4 regions of the Streptomyces sp. NPDC102274 genome follow, and region 1 is predicted to be linked to each of the others. Evidence: riboswitches for the same ligand, from Rfam matches in the RefSeq annotation. Region 1 holds a riboswitch; each other region holds the start of a gene.
The links. Region 1 has a riboswitch for cobalamin ahead of ACIRQP_RS00280 (cobalamin biosynthesis protein). Riboswitches for the same ligand answer to the same signal wherever they lie in the genome.

Region 1 (2,194 bases):
CCAGACCAGCGCCGCGACCGTCATCCTGGCCTCCTCGCACCTGGGCTTCTCGCTCTCCACCACCCAGTCCTGCTCCGGCGCCGTGATGGGCGCGGGCCTCGGCCGCAAGGGCGGGGTGGTCCGCTGGTCGACCGCCACCCGGATGTTCATCGCCTGGGGGCTGACCCTGCCCGCGGCGGGCCTGGTCGCCGCCGGGGCCGAGTTCCTGACCGGCCAGGGCGCGTGGGGCGTCGCGGTCGTCGCCGTCCTGCTGGTCGCGGCCTCCGGGGCGATCTGGCTCGCCTCGCGCCGCCGGCCGGTCGATCACACCAACGTGAACGAGAACGAGACCGGAGCCGACGGTGCGGCGGAAGGCGCCGGGACCACCGGGCCCTCGGGCGTCGTCACCTCCGCCGTCATCCCGGCCCCTGGCCCCACGGACTCCGCGGGCGAGCCCGCGCGAACCGCCACGGTCTGAGAACCGCCTCGGTATCGAGAAGCGCCACGATGTTGAGAACCGCCACGGTGTAAGGAAGAGAAACCGCATGAACATCGACTGGGCAGCACTCGGTTCGGTCTTCGGGGTCAGCCTCGTGGCCACCGTCGCCCTCGTGGGCCTGTTCACCCTCGGCATCGTGGGCCTCGCCAAGCGGGAGACGGCGAGCGCACGGGGCGCCACCGGGTCCGTGGCACCGGCCCGCGCGGGCGCGTACATGTGCTTCGCGCTCTGCGTGACGGCCGTCGCGTACGGGATCTATCTGATCGTCGCCTGACCTCGCCGCCTGACCGGGCGACCGGAAACGACCGGAATACCCCGACCGGGGCCGGCCCCGGCGCGTCCGTCACGCGCTGGGGCCGGTTCTTCGGTGCCCGTGGGGCGAGGGTGCCGTGTGGGGCTCGGCACACTGTCCCGTCGCTGGTCAGGGATGAGTTGACGGGTGTTTGCGCTGCGTGGTGGACTTCCGGGGCCATTGACGACGGCAGAAGAGGAAGCCGGTGCGAATCCGGCGCGGTCCCGCCACTGTCACTGCGAGCCACGTCTCCAGGAGCCAGGAACTCTCGCCGCCGCATCACGTCGAACCGGGGCGCGGACCCTGAGTGAGGACATTTCGCCATGCCTGGCCGCCGTTCGGCCGTCGTGCGCGGCCGGGGTCCGGCCGCCGAGCGTGTTTTCGCCTACGGCGCCGCCGTGGGCCTCCTGGGCGATCTGCTGTTCGGCGATCCGCGCCGGGGCCATCCCGTCGCCGCGTTCGGCCGGGCGGCGACGGCCGTCGAGCGGACGCTGTGGCGCGACCACCGGGGCTGGGGCGCGCTGCACACCGCGGTATGCGCCGGAGGAGCCGCCGGGATCGCGGCGTTGGCGGCCCGGGGAGTACGGGACCGCCGCACCGCCTCCGTGGCGCTGACCGCCGCCGCCACCTGGGCCGTCGTCGGCGGCACGTCACTGGGACGCGAGGCACGGGCCATCGGCGCGGCGCTCGCCGCCGGGGACGTCGAACGGGCCAGGGAGCGGCTGCCGCATCTGTGCGGCCGTGACCCGCAGGCGCTGGACGGACAGCAGATCGCGCGGGCCGTCGTGGAGTCGGTCGCCGAGAACACCTCCGACGCGGTCGTGGGAGCGCTGGTGTGGGGGGCGGTGGCGGGGGTGCCCGGACTCGCCGGATTCCGTGCCGTGAACACACTGGACGCGATGGTGGGTCATCTCTCGCCCCGGTACCGCCGGTTCGGCTGGGCCTCGGCCCGGCTCGACGATGTCGCGGGCGGGCCGGGTGCCCGGCTGACCGCCGTACTCGCCGGTGCGCTGGCCGGCGGAGTCGGCGGCGATCCGGGCGCGGCCCTGCGGGCGGTACGGCGGGATGCCCGTAAGCATCCGAGCCCCAACGCGGGCCCGGTGGAGGCGTCGTTCGCCGGCGCGCTGGGCGTGCGGCTGGGCGGGACGCTCGCGTACGGGGGGCGGGTGGAGCACAGGCCGGTGCTGAACGGCGAGGGGCGGCCCGTCGAGGTCGCGGACATCGAACGGGCCGTACGGCTGTCGCGCCGGGTGACCGGGGCCGCCCTCGCGGTCTGTGTGGCGGGCCGTTTCGGATACGGCGCGATACGCCGTGCGGCTTCGCGCCGTACGGCCGCGAGAAGGGGGCGCGGATGAGCCGGGGCGGGCGTGGCGGGGGGCTGCTGATAGCCGGCACGACCTCCGACGCGGGCAAGAGCGTGGTCA
Region 2 (2,194 bases), on a different contig from region 1:
CGCCGAGGACCACGTCCGAGAGCGGCATGACGGCGAACCGCTTGTTCCTGACGGCCGGTACGTCCTTGAGCACGGGGTCCTCCAGCAGCCGCTTCTTCTTCTGGGCGACGGTGGTGGAGCCGTAGTCGTAGACGACGATGACGTCGGGCTTGCGGGCGACGACCTGTTCCCAGGTGGCGTCGCCGAAGGACTTGCCGAGGTCGGCGAAGACATTGCGGCCGCCGGCGCGGGTGATCAGTTCGTTGCCGATGCCCTTGCCGCCGGCGGTGAAGGCGGTCTTGTCGCCGCTGTCGTAGACGAAGACGGAGAGCGGCTCGACGCCTTTGAGCAGGGCGGCGGTGTCCGTGACGGTGGTGCGGGCGGCGGCGATCCACTTCTCGGCGCGGTCGGGGACGCCGAAGGTGCGGCCCGTTTCACGGACCTCCCGGTAGACGTCGTCGAGGGTCGTCCTGTCCTTGGGGCAGTTCTCCAGGTTGAGCCGGGTGTTGATGCCGGCGGACCGGAGCTCGTCGCGGCCGCGACCGTCCTTGGCGGCGAAGGCGCTGGCGTAGCCGCCGTAGACGAAGTCGGGGTCGGCGGCGAGCAGCCGCTCCTTGGAGGGGTACTCCTTGGCGAGCACCGGGACGCTCTTGTACGCCTTCTCGTAGGCGGAGAGGATCCGGTCGTCCAGCCAGGCCGTGCCGACGAGGGACTTCTCCAGGCCGAGCGCCAGCATCACTTCGGTGACGTGCTGGTTCATGGTGACGACCCGCTCCGGCGGCGCCTGATAGGTGGTTTTCACCCCGCAGTTGGTGACGGTGTACGGGAAGCCGGGAGCGGCGGTCGCGGCCCGCGCGCCGTCCTTCGCGTCCGTGGAGGTGGAGGTGGAGCCGCCGCAGGCGGTGAGCGGGAGCAGCAGGGCGGATATGACGGCGGACGTGAGCGCACGGCGGCGCCGGGACGGCACAGACACGACAGGGCCTCCTCCGGGGGATTTCCGCGTCCCCTGGCTGGTGGGAGAAGGGCGGCAGGTCAGTTCCTGGCTGCCAAGCTCTGGGCCTGGTCACAGTGGCGGGACCGCGCCGGATTCACACCGGCTTCCTGATCCCCGCCGCCTCGGTTCGGCGCTCAGTTTGTCAGATCTTGCCAGCGCCGCGACGGGCGCCTCAGACGATCTCGACGTCCTCTTCCGTGACCTCGCCCTCGACGATGCGGTACGAGCGGAACTGGAAGGGGCCCGCGTCGTCGTGATCGGCGGTGGAGACGAGGACGTAGTGGGCGCCCGGCTCGTTGGCGTATGTGATGTCCGTACGGGACGGATACGCCTCGGTCGCGGTGTGCGAGTGGTAGATGATCACCGGCTCTTCGTCGCGGTCGTCCATCTCCCGGTAGAGCGTGAGCAGATCCGCCGAGTCGAACTCGTAGAAGGTGGGCGAGCGGGCGGCGTTGAGCATGGGGATGAACCGCTCGGCCCGGCCGGTCCCGGCGGGGCCCGCGACCACGCCGCACGCCTCGTCGGGATGGTCGGCGCGCGCGTGCTCGACGATCTTGTCGTGCAGGGCCTGGGTAATGGTGAGCATGGAGAAAATATAAAGGGACGAGTGCGGCCCCCGGATCCGGGAGGGAGTTTCCCGGTTCCGGGGGCCGTCAGGGTCTCGGCCGCGTTACTCCGCGGAGGCGTACTCCGGGGTGGGGTCGCCCGGGGCCGCGCCCGCCTCGGTCCGCGGGGTGCGGCGCTTGAGGTACTGCCAGCCGACGAGGAGACAGACCGCCCAGACCGCCCCCACGTAGAGGGAGACCCGCGCGTCCTTGTCGTACGCGATCAGACAGGTGACGAGGGCCAGGAAGCCCACGGCGACCCAGCTGCACACCGAACCGCCCGGGGCGGGGAACGACGAGGCGGGCAGCAGGCCCGCCCGTACCCCGCGGCGGTAGCGGATATGGCTGATCAGGATCATCATCCAGGTCCAGACACCGGCGGCGGTGGCCACGGACGTCACATAGCCGAAGGCCTTCTCCGGGACGATGTAGTTGAGGACCACGCCGATGCCCATGAGGGCGACGGAGACGGTGATGCCGAACGCCGGTGTCTTGCGGGAGTTGAGCCTGCCGAAGAGCTTCGGCGCCTCGCTGTTGGCGGCGAGGTCACGCAGCATCCGCCCGGTGGAGTACATGCCCGAGTTGCAGGAGGAGAGCGCGGCGGTCAGCACCACGA
Region 3 (2,194 bases), on a different contig from region 1:
GCAACGGCAGTCCCAGCCCGGCGCGCTGGGCCGCCGCTCGCTGCTGGTACGGCTGGGAGCGGCGGCCGTCCGCTTCCGTGACGGCCGCGGCCCGCGCGCGTACGGCCGGATCGTTGGTGAGGGCGGATCCCGCCCGCGAGGCCAGGTCGGCCCGGTTCGCGGCGAGTTCGGCCGTGATGGCGCCGGTGCCGTGCGCGAGGCCCCGGGCCAGCGTGACGACCTCCTCGGTCTTCTGCCGGGCGAAGGCGAGCCAGCGGGCGATCCACGGATCGATCTCGCGCTCGGCCGTGACATCCAGCGGGACGTGCAGCAGGGAGCAGGAGGACGCCACATCGACCTGTCCGGCGAGTCCGAGGAGCGTGCCGAGGAGCGACAGCGACTTCTCGAAGTCGTTGATCCAGACGTTGCGGCCGTTGACCACACCCGCGAGGAGACGCTTGCCGGGCACCCCGCCGACCGCCGCCAGTTCATCGAGATTCGCGACGGCGGGGCCGGTGAAGTCCAGCCCGAGCCCGTCGATGGGGGCCTTGGCCAGTACGGACAGAGCGGCCCCGAGCCGGTCGAAGTACGAGGCGACGAGCAGCTTCGGCCGGTCGGTGAGGGCGCCCAGATCCCGGTAGGCGCGGGTGACGGCGTTCAGCTCCGCCAGGGAGCGGTCCGCCACCAGGGCGGGCTCGTCCAGCTGGACCCACTCGGCGCCCGCCGCGCGCAGATCGGCGAGTACCTCCGCGTACACGGGCAGCAGCCGTTCCAGCAGCGTGAGCGGCTCGAAGCCGGCGTCGACCCCGGGGGCCGGCTTCGCCAGCAGCAGGTAGGTGACCGGACCGACCAGCACCGGTCGCGCGGTCAGCCCGAGGGCGAGGGCTTCCCGGAACTCGCCGACCTGCTTGCCGGAATCCGCGGTGAAGACGGTGTCGGGACCCAGTTCCGGCACCAGATAGTGGTAGTTCGTGTCGAACCACTTGGTCATCTCCAGCGGCGTCACCTCCCGCGTACCGCGCGCCATCGCGAAGTACCCGTCCAGGGCGTCGGCTTCGACGGCGGCGCGGTGCCTGGCGGGGATCGCGCCGACCATGACACTGGTGTCCAGGACATGGTCGTAGTACGAGAAGTCACCGGTCGGCACCTCATGGACACCGGCGTCGGCGAGCTCCCGCCAGGTGGCGCGGCGCAGTTCGGCCGCGGTGTCCCGGAGGGCGTCGGCGCCGACCCGGCCCTTCCAGTAGCCCTCGACGGCCTTCTTCAGTTCCCGGTCCGGGCCCTGACGGGGGTAGCCGTACACGGTGGCCCGTGCTTCCGCGGCTGCGGACTTCGTGGTCAAGGGACTCTCCTTCGCGAGTATGTCTCCCAAGATCCCGACGACGGACCGAAGGCGCGAAGAGGTGACAGATCAAGCGGTCCACGGCGCTGTGCCGGCGCGGCTGCCCCGCCCGATATGTACGCCGACCCGCCCTCGAGGCCACCGAGATCTCCGCGCGCACCGGTGGCGCGCGGGCAGTGGCAGGTCTTCGGACTCGCGGGCGCGTCCCGTACCCGTACGTGCGCGGACACACACGTACCGACAGGGACCCCTACTGGCCGTCGCTTCCCGGGTCCGGCTCGGACCCAGTGCTGATGACGGCGGTCGTTCCCACTCACCGCTGCGGGGCAGTCCCGGATTTCCACCGGGTTCCCTCTTACGACGCGCCTGCCCGGCTGGCAGGGCGAACCGACTGCACGAGCCACCTTAGCTCCTGTCCGGCCGATCTTCGTGGGCCGATCACCGACAGCACGGTTCGCATTCCGGCCACAGGACGGCTCCCGGCCCGTCGCCCCACCACACCTCACGCACGGGTCAGTAACTCCTCGATCAGGGCGCCCACCTGCGCGGTCTCGATCAGGAAGCCGTCGTGTCCGTACGGCGACTCGATGGTTCTGAGCCGGTCGGCCCCGGGGATGGCGGCGGCCAGCTCCGCCTGCTGGGCCGGCGGATAGAGCCGGTCGGAGTCGACCCCCGCGACCAGGGCCGGCATCCGGACCCGGCGCAGGGCGGCCGCGGCGCCACCGCGGCCCCGGCCCACGTCATGGCCGTTCATCGCTTCGGTGAGCGTCACATAACTTCCCGCGTCGAACCGGCGCACCAGCTTCGCGGCGTGATGGTCGAGATACGACTCGACCTGGTACCGGCCGCCCCGCCAGGGATGGCCGCCCGGCT
Region 4 (2,194 bases), on a different contig from region 1:
CGCTGGTTCCACCGCTGGGCGCTGCTCGCGGGCTGGGCCGTCGGCATGGTCTACGGCACGGCGGCCGCGTACGGCGTGGCCAGCCCGACCCAGGCGCACTTCGGGGGCTCGTCCAAGGAGATCCCCGGCCTGGGTGAGATCGGCTACATCGGCCTCACCGCGTTCGTGCTCAACCTGGTGGTGACGGTGGCGCTCACCTTCGTCCTGCGCGCGGCCAAGGCCCCGGAGGGCACGGACGAGACGAGCCCCACCGACTACACGGCGGACGCGGGCGAACCGGGCGTGAAGGTCGAACTCCCAGCACCGACGTCGGGCGGCCCGGGAGGCCGCTGACCGGTTGCCGTACGGCTGGGCCCTGTCCGGAAGGGCCGCCGGATCCCTTGGTACGCGGGGGATCCGGCGGCCCTTCCGTTGTCCGCGCGGCCACGGACAGGATGACGCACGACACAACATCTGGGGGGTGGTACCCGAGCCAGCCCCCACATGTATGCTCGACCTCGCTGTCTACGCAGGGGAATCCGGTGCGAATCCGGAACTGTCCCGCAACGGTGTGATGTGGTGTGCTTTGCCGTACCCACGAGTCCGAACACCTGCCGGCAGTGCGCCCGGTTCGACCGAACCGGACGCCGAGACGTCCGGGCCTCGTGGATGGGCCGGTGGGCGCCGTACGCCGCGCTGCCCGGATCCGGGCCGTACGCTCCGTACCGCGAGAACAAGCCCGCTCCCCTCCCGACGGCCCAGAGCCGAGCGAGGGAGAGCACCACGTGACCATCGCGCCAGCCGATCCGGCTTCAGGCATCTCCGAGGCCACCGCGCGGGCGGCCGACGGACCCGGGACCGCACTGCTGCGGACCCTGACGAACCTGACCGCCGATCTGCCCGACACCGACCCCGGAAGAGTCGCCGCCGCCGCGCTACGCGGCCGTAACGCCCGGTCGGACGAGGCCGAGCTGCGCGCGCTCGCCACCGAGGCGTCGGCGGGGCTCATCTCCGAGGACCCCGCCTACTCCCTGCTCGCGGCGAGGCTGCTGACCCGCACCATCGCCGACGAGGCCGCGGGCCAGGGCTCGGTGGCGTTCTCCGCGTCCGTCGCCGTCGGCCACCGCGAGGGCCTGATCGCGGACCGTACCGCCGCCTTCGTCATCCTCCACGCCGACTTCCTCGACGCGCTCATCGACCGGAACGCCGACGACCGCTTCGGCTACTTCGGGCTGCGTACCCTCTACAGCCGCTATCTGCTCCGCCACCCGATCACCCGCCAGGTCATCGAGACCCCGCAGCACTTCATGCTGCGCGTGGCCTGCGGACTGGCCGAGGACGAGAGCGTCCGCGCACTCGACGAGGTCGCCGCGCTCTACCGCCTGATGAGCAGGCTGGACTACCTCCCGTCCTCCCCCACCCTCTTCAACTCCGGTACGCGCCACCCGCAGATGTCCTCCTGCTATCTGCTGGACTCCCCGCTGGACGAGCTGGACTCGATCTACGACCGCTACCACCAGGTGGCGCGGCTCTCGAAGCACGCGGGCGGCATCGGCCTCTCGTACTCCCGTATCCGTTCGCGCGGTTCGCTGATCCGGGGCACCAACGGGCACTCCAACGGCATCGTCCCGTTCCTGCGCACCCTCGACTCCTCGGTCGCGGCCGTCAACCAGGGCGGCCGGCGCAAGGGCGCGGCCTGCGTCTACCTGGAGACCTGGCACGCGGATCTGGAGGAGTTCCTGGAGCTGCGCGACAACACCGGCGAGGACGCCCGCCGTACGCACAATCTGAATCTCGCGCACTGGATCCCGGACGAGTTCATGCGCCGGGTCGACTCGGACGGCGTCTGGTCCCTCTTCTCCCCCGCCGACGTGCCGGAACTGGTCGACCTGTGGGGCGACGCGTTCGACGCGCGCTACCGCGAGGCGGAGGCCGCGGGACTGGCCCGCAGGACCATCCCGGCCCGCGAGCTGTACGGCCGGATGATGCGCACCCTCGCCCAGACCGGCAACGGCTGGATGACCTTCAAGGACGCCTCGAACCGTACGGCGAACCAGACCGCCGAGCCCGGCCGTGTCGTCCACTCGTCCAATCTCTGCACGGAGATCCTGGAGGTGACGGACGACGGGGAGACGGCCGTCTGCAACCTCGGCTCCATCAACCTCGGTTCGTTCGTGCTGGAGTCGGGCGACCTCGACTGGGAGCGGCTCGACGA

Region 2: another riboswitch for cobalamin. It lies ahead of ACIRQP_RS12230 (ABC transporter substrate-binding protein); the one in region 1 lies ahead of ACIRQP_RS00280 (cobalamin biosynthesis protein).
Region 3: another riboswitch for cobalamin. It lies ahead of metE (5-methyltetrahydropteroyltriglutamate--homocysteine S-methyltransferase); the one in region 1 lies ahead of ACIRQP_RS00280 (cobalamin biosynthesis protein).
Region 4: another riboswitch for cobalamin. It lies ahead of ACIRQP_RS05720 (ribonucleoside-diphosphate reductase subunit alpha); the one in region 1 lies ahead of ACIRQP_RS00280 (cobalamin biosynthesis protein).

Annotation. Positions count from the first base shown of each region.
Region 1 covers NZ_JBIWLW010000001.1:51,477-53,670, forward strand. The annotation lists gene ACIRQP_RS00270 (anion permease) at 1-457, shown strand, start outside; gene ACIRQP_RS00275 (hypothetical protein) at 525-752, shown strand; cobalamin riboswitch at 918-1,061, shown strand; gene ACIRQP_RS00280 (cobalamin biosynthesis protein) at 1,094-2,125, shown strand; gene ACIRQP_RS00285 (cobyric acid synthase) at 2,122-2,194, shown strand, end outside.
Region 2 covers NZ_JBIWLW010000007.1:103,930-106,123, reverse strand. The annotation lists gene ACIRQP_RS12230 (ABC transporter substrate-binding protein) at 1-952, opposite strand, end outside; cobalamin riboswitch at 992-1,127, opposite strand; gene ACIRQP_RS12225 (Mov34/MPN/PAD-1 family protein) at 1,146-1,559, opposite strand; gene ACIRQP_RS12220 (amino acid permease) at 1,644-2,194, opposite strand, start outside.
Region 3 covers NZ_JBIWLW010000008.1:257,333-259,526, forward strand. The annotation lists gene metE (5-methyltetrahydropteroyltriglutamate--homocysteine S-methyltransferase) at 1-1,321, opposite strand, end outside; cobalamin riboswitch at 1,503-1,679, opposite strand; gene ACIRQP_RS14175 (homoserine O-acetyltransferase) at 1,824-2,194, opposite strand, start outside.
Region 4 covers NZ_JBIWLW010000003.1:254,817-257,010, reverse strand. The annotation lists gene mctP (monocarboxylate uptake permease MctP) at 1-333, shown strand, start outside; cobalamin riboswitch at 445-613, shown strand; gene ACIRQP_RS05720 (ribonucleoside-diphosphate reductase subunit alpha) at 765-2,194, shown strand, end outside.